Regions from separate parts of the Enterobacter sp. JS8-1 genome, predicted to be linked through region 3. Evidence: predicted binding sites of a transcription regulator. Region 3 holds the regulator's gene; each other region holds the start of a gene.
The links. Region 3 encodes PurR, which represses purine synthesis genes. Its sites were predicted from a motif close to CANGCAAACGTTTGCNTG; they were not measured.
Positions count from the first base shown of each region.

Region 1: a site for PurR is predicted at 3,215-3,232, ahead of pyrC (dihydroorotase). Genes of this name have one in related genera too.
Region 2: a site for PurR is predicted at 2,378-2,395, ahead of tusA (sulfurtransferase TusA). Genes of this name have one in related genera too.

Region 1 is NZ_CP185805.1:1,806,717-1,812,477, forward strand. It holds gene solA (N-methyl-L-tryptophan oxidase) at 20-1,138, opposite strand; gene bssS (biofilm formation regulator BssS) at 1,255-1,509, opposite strand; gene dinI (DNA damage-inducible protein I) at 1,785-2,030, opposite strand; gene pyrC (dihydroorotase) at 2,105-3,151, opposite strand; gene ACOQH0_RS08515 (lipoprotein) at 3,279-3,839, opposite strand; gene mdtH (multidrug efflux MFS transporter MdtH) at 3,964-5,172, opposite strand; gene rimJ (ribosomal protein S5-alanine N-acetyltransferase) at 5,410-5,761, shown strand, end outside.
Region 2 is NZ_CP185805.1:4,521,314-4,527,074, reverse strand. It holds gene ACOQH0_RS21645 (MFS transporter) at 1-987, shown strand, start outside; gene ACOQH0_RS21640 (DcrB family lipoprotein) at 992-1,549, opposite strand; gene ACOQH0_RS21635 (7-cyano-7-deazaguanine/7-aminomethyl-7-deazaguanine transporter) at 1,622-2,287, opposite strand; gene tusA (sulfurtransferase TusA) at 2,455-2,697, shown strand; gene ACOQH0_RS21625 (TRAP transporter substrate-binding protein) at 2,889-3,860, shown strand; gene ACOQH0_RS21620 (TRAP transporter small permease) at 3,873-4,382, shown strand; gene ACOQH0_RS21615 (TRAP transporter large permease) at 4,393-5,679, shown strand.
Region 3 is NZ_CP185805.1:2,027,818-2,033,578, reverse strand. It holds gene sodB (superoxide dismutase [Fe]) at 1-507, shown strand, start outside; gene ACOQH0_RS09660 (MFS transporter) at 546-1,712, opposite strand; gene ACOQH0_RS09655 (YnhF family membrane protein) at 1,878-1,967, opposite strand; gene purR (HTH-type transcriptional repressor PurR) at 2,265-3,290, shown strand; gene punR (DNA-binding transcriptional activator PunR) at 3,307-4,218, opposite strand; gene punC (purine nucleoside transporter PunC) at 4,333-5,532, shown strand.

The DNA of each region.
Region 1 (5,761 bases), 220 kb from region 3:
GACCGGAGCCTGGCGGGTATTATCCGTTAAAACGTGAGAGCGAGAAGGGCTGCAGATCAAATGGCGGCGTAATACCCTGCGCAAACTGCGCGGCAATTTCGCCAAGCACGGAGGCGAACTTGAAACCGTGGCCGCTGAGCCCGGTAATGATCAGCGTGTTGTCATGCCCCGGCAGGGTATCAATGATGAAATCTTCATCAGGCGTATTGTCATAGGTGCAGGCCGCGCCGTAGAGCAAGCCGCCAACGCCCGGCAGGATAGTGCGCAGGAACATGAACGCTTCTGAACCATCCTGAGGGTATGCGCCATAGGGTTTGCGCTCCTCAGGCGTGGAGATAATTTGTCCGCCGTTGTGTTTGCCAATCTTAAGCGCGTCTTTCTCTGACGGGAAGCCGTAGAACTGATCGCCGTTTGGTAACTCGCCGGTGAATGCCGGGAATTTATTCTGCGTGCTGTAACGCCCGTCTGACTGGAACCAGGAGAAGACTTTGCGCACGGGCTGAATGGGCAGATCCGGGAGCAGTTTTGTTACCCAGGTTCCGGCGCTAATTAGCAGCCGAGACGCAGAATAGTCACCGTCAGCGGTGGTGACGGTGACACCGTCAGCATGATGGGTAATGCCGCTTACGGGACAGTTGAACAATTGGGCACAGCCGGCTTTTGCCGCCAAATCAATCCAGGTCTTAATGGCCGCTTCACAATGCAGTACGCCCGAGTTGGCTTCAAACAGCCCGATGTAATCATCCGGAACGGCGATCTCCGGCCAGCGTTGCATAATGCCGCTCGCATCCAGACGTTCAACATCAAGATTAAATTCCTTCGCGCTCTGTTCCACGTTCGCAAGAAAGGCAGAACTGGCCGGGCCAAGGTTGATAATCCCCGTGCGGTCAAAAATGCGTTCTTCGGTCAGCGTTGCCAGTTCATCCCACAGTATCTGGGCACGTAAGACCAGCGGGACATAACGCTCTCCTTCACCATAGGCGTGGCGAATAAGACGGGTATCACCGTGATGGCTACCTTCCGCGTGCGGAGGAAGATGGGCATCAATCATCAGAACCTTCAGACCGGCCTGCGTTGCGTAATAACCGGCAGCAGAACCTACGGAACCGCTGCCAATAATGATTAAGTCGTATCTCATATGCATCTCGTTAACTCACGCTTTGTTAGCAGAGTAATTAACTATGCGGGCTGACACAAGGGAGAAATAAATAAGGCACCACGTGGGTGCCTGTTGAGTGAAAAATGGGCATTGTACTAATGCCGTTTATACTCATTTTCCTGATAGTCGCCAGATTCTATTTTTGCGATACCTGCTTCTAAAATAGAAATAAACTGACGGGCGACGTCTGTTGTAAGCCACAGCGTCTGTCCAACTTCCGCTTCGTCACGGTTGAGTTGATTTGGGGTCTGGTAGTGCAAACGCAGCATCAGCGCATCGTAGCTATCTACGGTACTGATATCCCAGCCGACAAGCGGGTGGGTCTGGATGACTTCACTATTCTTTTCCATTATAACCCCCTAAATGCGTGTTAGAAGACAACGGCTTTGAGGTTCAATGCATGTTTTTCTGAAAGCATCTTCAGTATACAAGTAATAAGGGTTCCGAAGAGAAAAATAAACAGCTGGCAACACATTTTTCTGCGTTTTAGGATTCTTCGAACAATAAAACACCGTCTTGTTCACGAATTTCTAAGAAGATGCTGAAATAATTTGAACTTATCCAGGATAAAAAAACAAAAAAAAGCCGGGGCGACCCGGCAAAACAAAACAATGAGGGAGCAAGGTTAATCTGTTATGAACCAGTCGTCGGCGCTTTCCCACGTTTCCTGCAGGATTTCGCGGATACGATCCTTGTCTTCTTTTGCACCGCCGATGACGGAGAGGTTGTTTGCGGCCGCGTAACGTACCGTTACGGCGCCATCATTTTCAGGAAAGGTGCTGTGAATACGACGGGATAACTCGCCCGCCAGCGCATCAAGTGCGCCAGCAGGCAGAACGGTTGTTTTGGCAATGGTGACTTCAATACGCATAAATGCCCCCTGTGTAATATACTGTTTATATATACAGGTATATTATGAGTTTGACAACAGGAGGCGTTGATTTTTTAACGTTTTACCGTCCAGTGTACAGTTTCACCGGCCAGGAACGGGATCAGCGTGTCATCCGTCAACGGAATCGCGTCGTCCACCTGGCTGGCTTTACGCTCCAGCTCGATGAAGCTCTCATTGACCGGCAGACCATAGAAGCGTGGGCCGTTGAGGGAGCAGAACGCTTCAAAATGTTCCAGCGCATTCATCTCTTCAAACACGGTTGCATAGCTCGCCAGCGCAGTCGGAGCGTTGAAGCAACCCGCGCAGCCGCAGCTGGCCTCTTTACGATGACGCGCGTGCGGGGCGGAGTCGGTACCCAGGAACGCGCGGGAGAAACCGCTCGCAACCAGTTCGCGCAGGGCTTGCTGGTGGATATTGCGTTTGAGGATCGGCAGGCAATAGAGGTGAGGGCGCACGCCGCCAACCAGCATGTGGTTACGGTTAAACATCAGGTGCTGAGGCGTGATGGTGGCGGCGATAAGATCGTTGCCATCGCGAACATATTCCGCGGCGTCTTTGGTGGTGATGTGTTCAAACACCACTTTGAGGGCAGGCAGACGCTGGCGCAGCGGTTCCATTACCGTTTCGATAAACCGGGCTTCACGGTCGAAGATATCAATCTCGGCGTGCGTCACTTCCCCGTGTACCAACAGCGGCATGCCCAGTTTTTGCATCCGTTCCAGAACGGGCATGATGGCATCAATGCTGGTCACACCGTGGCTGGAGTTGGTGGTGGCATTGGCCGGGTAGAGTTTCGCCGCGGTGAAGACGCCTTCGTTAAACCCACGTTCCACTTCGTTCGGGTCGAGTGAATCTGTCAGGTAACAGGTCATCAGCGGGGTGAAATCATGCCCCGCCGGAACGGCGTCAAGAATACGCTGGCGGTAAGCCATTGCGGCATCGACGGTCGTGACTGGCGGAACCAGGTTAGGCATAACAATCGCGCGGCCATAAATTTCGCTGGTGTATGGCACGACGGTTTTCAGCATATCGCCATCGCGCAGATGGATATGCCAGTCGTCAGGGCGGCGGATTTTTAGAACCTGGGGTTGTGCAGTCATGGAAGCTCCGGCTTGTCAGGAATCAGTCATAAGGATGGCTGTTTTTGCCGGACACAAATCATAAGCGGAAACGTTTTCGTTTGCACACTTTTCTGCGAAAAAAAAGGGCGCTTCCGCGCCCTTCAGGTTAATCGGTGAAAGGAATAATGATTTCTCCCGGTTTCACCTCTATCCCTTTTGCATACTTTTTCGCGAGCGCTTCACCCTTGCTCTTGTCTTCGCTCAAGACATAGGCGGGTTGCTGGTTGAAGTAATTACGCAGCGACTGATTCAGATAAGGCATCAGAGTTTGCAGTACCGGCTTCATTTTGTCCGGCGTGACGACCGCATCGACGATCTCCATTTCCTGCAGGAAAATGGCCCCTTTCTCTTTGTTGAAGACCGGCAGCGCCTTGAGCTTCAGCTTAATATCGGCTTTCTGGTTGCCGAATAATGAGGTCATATCCAGCGTGGCGTCACCGGAAAGGGTGACTTTGTTCGGCTCTTCACGACCAATCTGGCTGGCGAGATTGCTGAGGACGATATGGGCATCGGCAAGGCCCGGGACGCCGATGTCTTTGGCAAAGTTATTATGTTTTTCCAGCGCCTGATTAATTTCCTGCTCACTGACGGTGTACTGCGTAAGCTGGTTACAGCCTGCCAGCAGGCCACTCACAATTAACGCAGCGGCAATGACAATCTTCTTCATAGTGTTCCTCAACGAAAAATCGGCGCATCTGTCCTGATACGCCAGTATGTCAGTGTGAATAAGGAGAAACCAGCAGAAAAAACTGAGAATTGAGGCGGGATAGGATGCCCGCCAGAAAGAAGAACTAGGCGCCGGGTTCGAGCATGCCGCTCGCGCTGCGCTTCTGGCTGAATTGCCACCACAGGGCCAGCAGGGTCATAAAGCCTACCACGCCGAGCATCATCCACGGCAGTTCCGGCTGGTTCAGCGCTTTACCCGCGTCGAACAGCCAGCCGCCTCCGGCATAGCCCAGCGCGCCGCCAAGGGCGAGCCCAAGTCGACTGAACCCCATATAGCTGCCACGCGCGCGTGCATCGGCCAGTGAGGCACTCAGCGTCTCACGCGCGGGTTCGGCAATGATCGAGCCGATGTAGAAGGTGCAAATCAGCATGAACAGCTGCTGCAGTGAATTCACGAGCCCGATGGGCATCATGCTCAGCGTCATCAGCAGAAGCCCTGCCATCAGGCGATGCTCCAGACGAAAGCGGCGCTCGCTCCAGCGGGCTATCGGGTAGAGGAGCGTCAGTGACAGGCAGGCCTCAATGGCATACATCCACTTCACGGCGGCAGGGGTTCCTGCAATGTCGTTAACCATGATCGGCAGCATCAGCATGACCTGCACCGTCAGCATGTAGTACCCCGTCAGGGTGAGCACATAGGTGACAAAGCGTTTGTCGCGCAAAACGCGGCCCAGGCCTTCTCGCACCGGTGCTTTCACCGTCGACAGTTTCCACGCGGGCAGGAACAGGCCATTGAACAAGGCGCAGAGAATAAACAGCACCGCACCAGTCGCACAGACCAGACGGAAATCATACTGCAGGAGCCAGCTGCCCAGCAGTGCGCCAATCACCGCGCCAGCGCTATCCTGCATCATCAGAATCGAGAAGAAGCGTCCACGGTGCTGCGGGCGGATCAGCTTCACCACCAGCGCGGTACGCGGCGGATCGAACAGGGTGCCGCCAATCCCGGAGAGGAAGCAGGAGAACCACAGCAGCCAGGGCTCGTGGGCGATTGCCATCGTGGCAAAGCCTGCCGCGCGTAACAGCATGCCGGTAACGATCATCGGTTTAGCGCCGAAGCGGTCAGCAATGGCCCCACCAAAGACGCCCAGACCCTGCTGGACAAACTGGCGCAACCCCAGTGCAATGCCAACCATTAATGCCGCCCAGCCCATCTGATCGACAAAGCGGATCGAAATAAGCGGAAAAACGACAAAAAAGCCGAGCACGACCAGCATGTTATCGACGAGCAGGAAATATTTACCCAGGCTCCTGGCCTGTGATACGCGGGACATTTTCCCTCCAGGGAAAATAAGAAGGTGAGCACGCTAACATTCTGCGGTGTCGCCGCGTTTTTTCCCACCCCCGGGCGTGACAATATTTTTTTATCAAAAGGGTGCTTTGATAGAGAGTTCTCATCGAAAAATGTGAAAAGAGGTCAAAATGGTATGTCACTGTTTTCACAGACGGCGCAGGCGCAGGTATAGTAAAGCTAATCGGTAGAACAGAAGTGACGGGAAGGAGTGGTATCGATGTTTGGCTATCGCAGCAATGTGCCAAAAGTGCGTCTGACAACGGACAGGCTCGTCGTTCGTCTGGTGCATGAGCGTGATGCCTGGCGTCTGGCGGATTATTACGCCGAGAATCGCCAGTTTTTAAAGCCCTGGGAACCCGTTCGGGATGAGAGCCATTGTTACCCCTCCGGCTGGCAGGCGCGTCTCAGTATGATCGCGGAATTTCACAAACAGGGCAGCGCATTTTATTTCGCGCTGCTGGATCCGGAAGAAAAAGAGATTATCGGCATCGCCAATTTTTCTAACGTGGTGCGCGGATCGTTCCATGCCTGTTATCTCGGCTACTCCATCGGTCAGAAATGGCAGGGGC
Region 2 (5,761 bases), 2.4 Mb from region 3:
GATCTGTTTGGGCCGAAGAGCATTGTCGTCGTGGGGCTGTGCGGCTGCTTTCTGAGCGGGCTGGGGTACTTTCTGGCGGCCACCGCCAGCCAGTGGCCGCTGGTCAGTCTGGTGCTGCTATGCCTGGGCCGCGTGATTCTGGGCATCGGGCAAAGCCTTGCAGGTACGGGTTCCACGCTCTGGGGCGTGGGCGTCGTCGGCGCATCGCACATCGGGCGGGTGATCTCCTGGAACGGGATTGTCACCTACGGCGCTATGGCGATTGGCGCGCCGCTTGGGGTGGTGTGTTACGCCTGGGGCGGTCTGTACGGCCTGTCCCTCACCATTATGGCGGTTGCGCTGCTGGCGATCCTGCTGGCGCTGCCGCGCCCGAAAGTGAAAGCCAGCAAGGGCAAGCCGCTGCCGTTTCGCGCGGTGCTGGGTCGCGTCTGGCCATACGGGATGGCACTGGCGCTGGCGACCACCGGCTTTGGGGTGATCGCCACCTTCATCACCCTGTTTTACGACGCCAAAGGCTGGGACGGCGCGGCCTTTGCCTTAACCCTGTTTAGCTGTGCGTTTGTCGGCGCGCGTCTGCTCTTCCCGAACGGCATTAACCGTCTGGGCGGGCTGAACGTGGCGATGATCTGCTTTGCGGTCGAAATCGTCGGGCTGCTGCTGACCGGAATCGCCACTGCGCCGTGGATGGCGAAAATCGGCGTCTTTCTTGCGGGGGCGGGCTTCTCGCTGGTCTTCCCGGCGCTGGGCGTGGTGGCGGTGAAGGTCGTGCCGCAGCAAAATCAGGGGGCCGCGCTCGCTACCTATACGGTGTTTATGGATATGTCGCTGGGGATCACCGGGCCGCTGGCAGGGCTGGTGATGGCCTGGGCTGGCGTGCCGGTTATCTATCTGGCGGCGGCAGGTTTAGTGGTGCTGGCGCTGATGCTGACGTGGCGGCTAAAAAAATGGCCCCCGGTGCACGCACCGGAGGCCACGTCATCCTCGTGAAAGATTACTGAATCACGAGGGTGTTAATGATGTTTTCTGCGGCAGTCTGCGCTTTCTGCTGGTCTTCCGCAGGCAGCGTGATCTGCAGTGTCAGCAGTTTGTTATCAACTTTACCCAGTACCACGGAAGAGTAAGCGGTCTGGCCTTTCGCAGAGATAATGCTGTCCAGCTGTTGCAGCGTGTGGCCTTTGAGTTCGATAGACTTATTGGTCACCACCTGCAGCTGCGGGTCGCGGCTACGCTGCTGATCTTCCAGACGTTTGGACAACACGCTCAGCGCTTCAGTGGTGTCGTCACCCACAATCACAATGACCGCTTTCTGACCGGTTGCGTCGGAATACACGTGCATGTTGTTCGCCTGGGTACCCAGCTTGCCGCTCTGATCGGTCATATCCGCTGGCAGAGAGAAACTGAGTTTGCCGTCCAGCAGGCTTACCGGCTGCCCGGTCGCGTTGCTCTCTGCGGACGCGCCCTGTGCAGGCGTTTTGGTGTCGCTGTTATCACAGGCTGCAAGGCCAACAACCAGCAGGCCAATCCCGACATATTTAACCAGATTGCGCATTGACTTCTTCCTTTCGATAAACGGCCATAGCGGCTCATTCGCTCATCTTATCACAACTGATAAAGCGAACCTTTAACCTGCCTGCAATGCGGTGATTTCAGATTTATCTGCCAGCCTTTTCAGCAGCATATTCAGCAGCACGCCGTACATCGGCAGGAAGAATACAATACTGATAAGCACCTTGAAGCAGTAGTCCACCAGGGCGATTTCCATCCAGTGTTCGGCCATGAACGCATCCGGGCTACGCCAGAAGGCGATGAAGAAGAAGGCCAGCGTATCGCTCACGTTTCCGAACAGCGTGGAGGCCGTAGGCGCCATCCACCAGCGGTGATTTTGACGCAGGCGGTTAAACACGTGAACGTCGAGGATCTGCCCCAGCGCGTAGGCCATAAAGCTGGCGGCGGCGATACGGGCGACAAAGAGGTTGAAGTGCGTCAGCGCCTCAAAACCCTGCCAGCTTCCCATGTAGAACAGGGAAGAGATCACATACGACACGAACAGCGCCGGGAGCATCACCGCGAAAATAATGCGACGCGCCAGCGGTGCGCCAAAGATTCGCACGGTCAGATCGGTGGCGAGGAAAATAAACGGAAAACTGAACGCGCCCCAGGTGGTATGGAAACCAAAAATGGAGATCGGGAGCTGCACCAGATAGTTGCTGGAAGTGATCACCAGCAGATGAAAAAGCGAAAGCCAGAACAACGCTTTTACGCGCTGTGATTGAGAAAACTGCGTCATATTGTGACCTTTTTATACGTTGGGGTGAGGGAACCCAATAAAAACCGCCGCATGATACTGCTTTGACGGGACTTTGCAATGGCTAATTTTCACGCAACCGTTAACCTGGTTTGCATTGGCGGCAACCGGGCGTAAACTACAGCCGTTTTATTTTGATCGAGAAGACCATGACCGACCTGTTTTCCAGCCCAGACCACACCCTTGACGCTCAGGGCCTCCGCTGCCCGGAGCCGGTAATGATGGTGCGCAAAACTGTGCGCACTATGCAGACCGGTGAAACGCTGCTGATCATCGCAGACGATCCGGCCACCACCCGCGACATTCCCGGCTTTTGTACCTTTATGGAGCATGAGCTGGTGGCGCAGCAGACCGAAACGCTGCCGTACCGGTATGTGATTCGTAAGGGGTAAGTGCGGCAAGATGACCTCACCCCGACCCTCTCCCACGGGGAGAGGGGGAAAACCTTTCTAAACCATCGTTTCAAATTTTCGCGCTTTTGTGAGGCGCTTCACCTCCGCTTTTCCAGCCGTAGTCTAATTTTTAAGCGTATAAAAATAAAACGCCGTTTTAACGCTTATCTCACTACCCTGGAGTTGACCCGATGAAAACGACCCTCAAGCCGTTACTGGCCGCGCTGTGTCTGTCTGCTTTTGCCTGCACCGTTTCTGCTCAAACCATCAAAGCTGCCGATGTACACCCCGAAGGCTACCCGAACGTGGTGGCGGTTCAGCACATGGGTGAAAAACTCAAGCAGCAAACCGACGGCAAGCTGGAGATCAAAGTCTTCCCCGGCGGCGTGCTCGGGGATGAAAAGCAGATGATTGAGCAGGCGCAGATGGGGGCTATCGACATGATCCGCGTCTCGATGGCGCCGGTTGCCGCCATCCTGCCGGATATCGAAGTCTTCACGCTGCCGTATGTCTTCCGCGATGAGGACCACATGCACAAGGTGATCGACGGAGATATCGGCAAGCAGATTGGCGACAAGCTGACCGCGAACCCGAAATCGAAGCTGGTGTTCCTCGGCTGGATGGATTCCGGCACCCGTAACCTGATCACCAAAGAGCCGATCGTTAAACCGGACGATCTGAAAGGGAAAAAAATCCGCGTGCAGGGTAGCCCGGTGGCGCTCGCCACGCTGAAGGATATGGGGGCAAACTCGGTCGCGATGGGCGTGAGCGAAGTCTACAGCGGCATGCAGACCGGGGTGATCGACGGCGCGGAGAACAACCCGCCAACCTTTATCGCCCACAACTACATGCCGGTCGCCAAAAACTACACCCTCAGCGGCCACTTTATCACCCCGGAAATGCTCCTCTACTCAAAAGTGAAATGGGACAAGCTCAGCGCCGACGAGCAGCAAAAGGTCCTGACGCTGGCCCGCGAAGCGCAGTTCGAGCAGCGCAAGCTCTGGCAGGCCTATAACGACCAGGCGCTGGCGAAAATGAAGGCGGGTGGGGTGCAGTTCCACGACATCGACAAAACGGTGTTTATCAAAGCCACAGAGCCGGTGCGCGCCCAGTATGGCGACAAGCATCAGGATCTGATGAAAGCCATCGCTGACGTCCAGTAAAACGGAGTACGTATGTCCGAACTCTACCTGAAGTGGATGGACCGTCTGTACCTGCTCGCCATGACCGTGGCGGGCGTCTCGCTGCTGGTGATGACGATCGTGATCCCGATTGGCATCTTCTCGCGCTACGTGCTCAACCGCGGGGAGTCCTGGCCGGAGCCGATCGCCATTATCTGCATGGTGACCTTTACCTTTATTGGCGCGGCGGTGGGGTATCGCGCCGGGTCGCACATCGCGGTAAACATGCTCACCGACCGTCTGCCCGACATGCTGAAAAACCTCTGCGCCCGCGTGGTCGACCTGCTGATGCTGCTGATCTCCGCCCTGATGTTCTGGTACAGCCTCTGGCTGTGCGTCGACCTCTGGGAACAGCCCGTCGCGGAGTTCCCACTCCTGACCTCTGGCGAAAGCTATCTGCCGCTGCCCGTCGGGTCGGCCATTCTGATCCTGTTTGTGATTGAACGCCTGCTGTTTGGCTCGCAGGAAAACCGTCCCGTCGTGCTTATCGGCAACCACAGTTAAGGGGTGAACAATGGATGCATTCGTTTTGTTATTCACCCTCGCCATTCTGCTGGCGCTGGGGATGCCGGTGGCTTTCGCCGTCGGGTTAAGCGCCGTGGCGGGTGCGTTGTGGATCGATCTGCCGCTGGAGGCGCTGATGATCCAGATCACCAGCGGGGTGAACAAGTTTACCCTGCTGGCGATCCCGTTCTTTATCCTTGCCGGGGCGATCATGGCGGAAGGGGGCATTGCCCGACGGCTGGTGAATTTCGCCTACGTGTTTGTCGGCTTTATTCGCGGCGGGCTGTCGCTGGTGAACATTGTCGCCTCAACGTTCTTCGGCGCAATTTCCGGCTCGTCGGTGGCGGATACGGCCTCTATCGGCAGCGTGATGATCCCGGAGATGGAGAAGAAGGGCTACCCGCGGGAATATGCGGCGGCGGTAACGGCCAGCGGTTCCGTGCAGGCGATTCTGATCCCGCCCAGCCACAACTCGGTCATTTACTCGCTGGCCGCGGGCGGGACGGTTTCTATTGCCACGCTGTTTATCGCGGGCGTGCTGCCGGGGCTGCTGTTAGGGTTATGTCTGATGATCCTCTGCCTCGGCTTCGCCCATAAGCGCGGCTACCCGAAAGGCGAGAAAATCCCGTTTAAGCAGGCGCTGAAGATATTGCTCGATGCCCTGTGGGGGCTGATGACGGTCGTGATCATCCTCGGCGGGATATTGTCCGGGATCTTCACGGCAACCGAATCCGCCGCCGTGGCCTGCCTGTGGGCGTTCTTCGTCACCATGTTCATCTACCGCGATTATAAGTGGAGCGAACTGCCGAAGCTGCTGTGTCGGACGGTGAAAACCGTCACCATCGTGATGATTTTGATTGGTTTTGCGGCGGCCTTTGGCGCGGTGATGACCTACATGCAGCTCCCGACCCGCATCACCGAGTTCTTCACCTCGCTCTCCGATAACAAGTACGTGATCCTGATGTACCTCAACGTCATGTTGCTGCTGATTGGCACCCTGATGGACATGGCGCCGATCATCCTGATCCTGACCCCGGTGCTGCTGCCGGTGACCAATTCGCTGGGGATCGACCCGGTGCATTTCGGGATGATCATGATGGTGAACCTGGGGATCGGGCTGATCACCCCGCCGGTTGGGTCGGTGCTGTTCGTGGCGAGCGCGGTGAGCAAGCAGAAGATTGAAACCGTGGTGCGCGCCATGCTGCCATTTTACGGCATGCTGCTGGTGGTGCTGGGGATGGTGACGTACATCCCGGCGATTTCATTATGGTTGCCGGGGGTGTTAGGGATGCAGTGACGCCGCTCTTCTCCCTCTCCCCGTGGGAGAGGGTTGGGGTGAGGGCATCAGGCCGCACCCCGACCCGACCCACAGCCGGGTG
Region 3 (5,761 bases):
TACCATTACGGCAAACATCATCAAACCTATGTCACCAATCTGAACAACCTCATTAAAGGTACCGATTTCGAAGGCAAAACGCTGGAAGAGATCGTCCGTAGCTCAGAGGGTGGCGTGTTTAACAACGCGGCTCAGGTGTGGAACCACACCTTCTACTGGCACTGCCTGGCGCCAAATGCCGGTGGTGAACCTGACGGTGAACTGGCGAGCGCCATTAACGCCGCTTTTGGCAGCTTCGCGGACTTCAAGGCGAAGTTTACCGATGCGGCCATCAAAAACTTCGGTTCCGGCTGGACGTGGCTGGTCAAAGAAGCGGATGGCAAGCTGGCTATCGTTTCCACCTCTAATGCGGGCACCCCGCTGACCACCAGCGCTAAACCGCTGATGACCGTGGACGTATGGGAACACGCTTACTACATTGATTACCGTAACGCGCGTCCTAACTATCTGGAGCACTTCTGGGCACTGGCTAACTGGGACTTTGTGGCGAAGAACTTCGCCGCGTAAGAGACACGCAGAAGGGTTCGCCCCTTCTGCGTTTTTGTTTATTCCGCCGCGCAGGCAGCTTCTGGCTGTTTACGACCGGACATCAGCACTAACAGCAGGCCGAGTGCGGCAATAATTGCCCCCATCACCGGCACAAAACTGTATCCCAGCCCACCGGAAATCACCGCCCCGCCCGCTGCAGCCCCCAGCGCATTACCCAGGTTAAACGCACCGATATTCACGGAAGAAGAGAGACCTGGCGCTTCATGGGCGACACGCATCACCCGCATCTGAAGCGGTGGTACCACGGCAAAGGTGGCAGCACCCCACACGACCATTGCGATCGCAGCACCCCATTCGTTGCGTGCCAGCCACGGGATCGCAATCATGATGACAATCAGCAGGGTTAAAAAGCCTTTCAGCGTACCGCTCACGGAGCGATCGGCCAGTTTTCCGCCCAGATAGTTACCGATAGAGAAGCCCACGCCTATCAGCACCAGCATCGCGGTAATAAAGATCGGCGTCGCGTGGGTAATATCGTGCAGCACCGGTGAAATATAGGTGTAGAGGGTAAACATCGCACCGGCCCCCAGCACCGTGGTCAGCAGCGCGGAAAGCACCTGAGGACGCATCAGCACCGACAGCTCTTTGCGCACGTCAGGACGTTCCCCGGCGCTCCCCTTCGGTAAGGAGAAGAACAGCGCCACCATCGCCACCACGCCCAGCCCTGCTGTCGCCAGGAAAGACATTCGCCAGCCAATGACTTCACCCAGCCAGGTGGCCGCAGGCACACCGCCTATGTTGGCGATCGTCAGCCCCATAAACATGGTCGCCACCGCGCTGGCCTGCTTGTGCTTCGGAACCACGCTTGCCGCAACAACCGAGCCCAGACCGAAAAATGCGCCATGGTTCAAACTGGTCAGAATACGCGACAGCATCAGAGTGGTGTAATCCGGCGCAATCGCGGAGAGCACGTTGCCCAGCGTAAAGATCGCCATCAAAAATATCAGCGCATTGCGACGCGCGCGGTGCGACAGCAGCAGCGTCATCAGCGGAGCCCCGACCATCACGCCGATGGCATAGGCGCTGATTAACATCCCGGCCGCAGGAATAGAGACGTCTACACCGCGTGCGATAACAGGCAGTAACCCCATTGGGGAGAATTCAGTGGTGCCAATCCCAAAGGCGCCAATCGCCAGGGCCAGCAGAGGAAAATTGATTTTCATGAGTCAACTCCGGATGCCGTGTCATCACGCGACACAGAACTAAGAAGTCAAAAGCATGACATCAATCACAAAATTTGAGAAGTTAACATTTTGGCAAAAGATTTTTGCCGGAGAGGTAACAATAGGAAGCAAATGAGGAGGGAGAGGACTCTCCCCCCGCGTAAATCAGTGCAGCGCAGCCGTCAAACCACCGGCAACAATCAATGCCAGCACGATAAAGGTGGTCACCAGCGAAAACTTCAGATCGGAACTCATCAATTTTTCTCCTTTTAATCACCCCACGAAAAGTGAGCTTGCTCATTTTTACACAGTTTACGTCAAAAATCTTCCTGGATTTAAACTGATATCCACTTTAGCTCTTCCCCTTTTCATCAAGATAGGACAAAATTCCACGCTAAATTTATTAGCGTACCGGCCATTGACCCCCTCCTGACGTCCTGTGTCGTTTTCCCGGCGTGTCGCAACTCAAGATTGCGTAATAAGGGTGAGAGAAGGCAAACGTTTACCTTCAAGTTTTTCAGGAGTTTAGGATATGGTCTGGAGTGACATTGAATGGCAACAATAAAAGACGTAGCAAAACGCGCAAACGTTTCCACTACAACCGTATCACATGTAATTAACAAAACCCGCTTCGTCGCGGAAGAGACGCGCAACGCCGTCTGGGCGGCGATCAAGGAGTTACATTACTCCCCAAGTGCGGTTGCGCGCAGCCTGAAGGTGAATCACACCAAGTCGATTGGCTTGCTGGCGACCAGCAGTGAAGCGGCCTACTTTGCCGAAATCATCGAAGCCGTTGAGAAAAACTGCTTCCAGAAAGGCTATACGCTGATTCTGGGCAACGCGTGGAACAGCATTGAGAAGCAGCGCGCCTACCTGTCGATGATGGCGCAAAAGCGCGTCGATGGCCTGCTGGTAATGTGTTCTGAATACCCAGAGTCCGTACTTTCCATGCTGGAAGAGTACCGCCACATCCCGATGGTGGTGATGGACTGGGGCGAAGCACGCGCGGACTTCACCGATTCCGTTATCGATAATGCCTTTGAAGGCGGCTATATGGCCGGTCGTTATCTGATCGAACGCGGTCACCGCGAGATTGGCGTGATCCCGGGTCCGCTGGAGCGCAACACCGGTGCGGGCCGTCTGGCCGGGTTTATGAAGGCAATGGAAGAGGCACTCATCACCGTGCCGGAAAACTGGATCGTTCAAGGCGACTTTGAGCCGGAATCTGGTTACCGCGCAATGCAGCAGATTGTCTCCCAACCGCATCGCCCAACGGCTGTTTTCTGTGGTGGCGATATTATGGCGATGGGCGCACTCTGCGCCGCCGACGAGCTGGGCCTGCGGGTGCCGCAGGATATTTCCGTGATCGGGTATGACAACGTGCGTAACGCGCGCTTCTTCACCCCGGCGCTGACCACTATTCACCAGCCAAAAGACTCGCTGGGCGAAACGGCTTTCAACATGCTGATGGACAGGATCGTCAACAAGCGTGAAGAATCCCAGTCGATTGAAGTTCACCCACGCCTCATCGAGCGCCGCTCCGTGGCGGACGGTCCTTTCCGCGACTATCGCCGTTAATCGCTTACGGAGCCAGTTATGCTGGCTCCCGTAGCCACTCCCGATTCAACGTTTCACTGTCTCCCAGATAATCCAGAAGCCAGGCCATCGCAGGCGATACGTCGTTTTGCTGCCAGGTCAGACAGCAGGCCGCATCCGGGAACGGATTTTCCAGCGTCAGCGCTGTCCACTCTCCGGTATCGATGCGCGGACGCGCGAAGTGAACGGGCACCATCGCCACGCACAGCCCCGCAGAAAGACAGGTTGCCGACGATTCCCAGTCAGGGGCCACCACGCGGCGCTGGTTGTCCAGTAGCCAGGTGATGCGCTTGGGCAGCGAGCGCGAGGTATCTTCCAGCACCAGCGACGGCCAGTTGCGCAGCGTGTCATCGCTGAGAGGGCCTTCCATTGCCGCCAGCGGATGTTCGCTGGAGACAACGCAGGTCCAGCTCAGCATCCCCATATCGCGAAACGCATAGCGTCCCCCAACGGGGATCGCCTGCGTTGCACCAATCGCCATCTCCACCCTGCCATCCGCCAGCGCATCCCAGACGCCGTTGAACACCTCTTGGGAGACCCGCAGTTCGACATCAGAAAAATGACGATAGAAATCCACGATCATTTGCCGGGTCCGTTCCGGCTTAACGATATTATCCACCGCGATGGAGAGATGGCCTCGCCAGCCGTTAGCGATCTGCTGACACTGCTCGCGGGTGATCTGCATTTTTTTGATAACAGAACGCCCTTCCTTCAAAAACCACGCGCCTGCAGGCGTTAATTCCACGTCGCGATGACGCCGCTCGAACAGCGGAACCGCCAGCCACTCTTCCAGCTGACGCACGGTGTAACTGATCGCCGAGGGTACGCGGTGTAACTCCTGCGCGGCACCGGTGAAACTGCCGTTACGGGCAACAGCATCCACAACTTCAAGAGAATAATCTGACCACATGTTCTGCCTGCAAAAAATTTGAATGCACTCTGCAAATATTAGCGTTTCACAAGCCGCTTTGCACTCCCTACACTCTGCGCCAACGTACACCTGCCTCCTCAGGAGAATAAAACAATGCAACCCAGGAAAGGATTTTTAGTCTGGCTCGGCGGCTTAAGCGTGCTGGGCTTTTTAGCGACCGACATGTATCTGCCCGCATTTGCCGCGATGCAGGAAGATCTGCAAACCCCCGCAGCCGCTATCAGCGCCAGCCTGAGCCTGTTCCTCGCCGGTTTTGCCTTCGCACAACTCCTCTGGGGGCCACTCTCCGATCGCTTTGGTCGTAAACCGGTGCTGCTGCTGGGTCTGGCTATTTTTGCCGTGGGCTGCCTGGGCATGCTGTGGGTACGCGATGCCACCTGGCTGCTGGTACTGCGATTCATTCAGGCCGTTGGCGTCTGTGCTGCAGCGGTGACCTGGCAGGCGCTGGTGACCGATTATTATCCGGCATCCCGCACTAACCGAATTTTCGCCACCATTATGCCGCTGGTCGGTCTCTCGCCTGCCCTCGCACCGTTGCTCGGAAGCTGGATCCTGGCCCATTTCGACTGGCAGGCGATCTTCGCCACGCTCTTTGCCATCACGCTGGTACTGATGCTGCCTGCGTTTTTCCTCAAGCCTGCGCATAAAAAAGAGACGCATCCTGACGCGAAGCCGATTACCTTTGCCTCGCTACTGCGTTCAAAAGCGTATCGCGGCAACGTCCTGATTTACGCGGCCTGTTCCGCCAGTTTCTTCGCGTGGCTGACTGGCTCGCCGTTCATTCTGCACGATATGGGATACAGCCCGGCGGCAATCGGCCTGAGTTATGTTCCACAGACCATCGCTTTCCTGGTCGGCGGCTACGGCTGTCGTGCAGCGCTGCAGAAGTGGGAAGGCCAGCAAATGCTGCCCTGGCTACTGGTGCTGTTCGCGTTAAGCGTTTTCGGCACATGGGCCGTCGGGTTTATTCCGGGTACGGGCCTGACCGAAATTTTGATTCCGTTCTGCGTCATGGCGGTCGCTAACGGTGCTATTTACCCAATCGTGGTAGCGCAGGCGTTACGTCCGTTCCCACAGGCGACGGGACGCGCCGCCGCGCTGCAGAACACGTTACAGCTGGGTCTGTGCTTCCTGGCAAGTCTGGTGGTCTCTGCGTTGATTGCCACGCCGCTCCTGACCACCACCAGTGTGATGCTGGTGACCGTTGCGCTAGCTGCCCTTGGCTACCGTATGCAGTCTTCCGCTCAGCGCGAGCAGAATGCGCGTCAGAAGGTGGAAACGTCGCACGCATAATCGCGCCAGAAATTATGTTAAGACCTAGTGATTAGGTTGCTAAGAATTTTCTATTGAATCACCAAATTTTGAGGCCTATACTAAATTTGGTTCGATTAAATACGATAAATATTAAGTGTTAACGGGAGCCGGAGTGCTCCCGTTTTACCATGGAAGGCTTTTCGGCAAGGGTTATCTCCCTTCCTCTGTTCTACGTCGGATATTAGCCTCGCGGGCATTTACCGTGAGA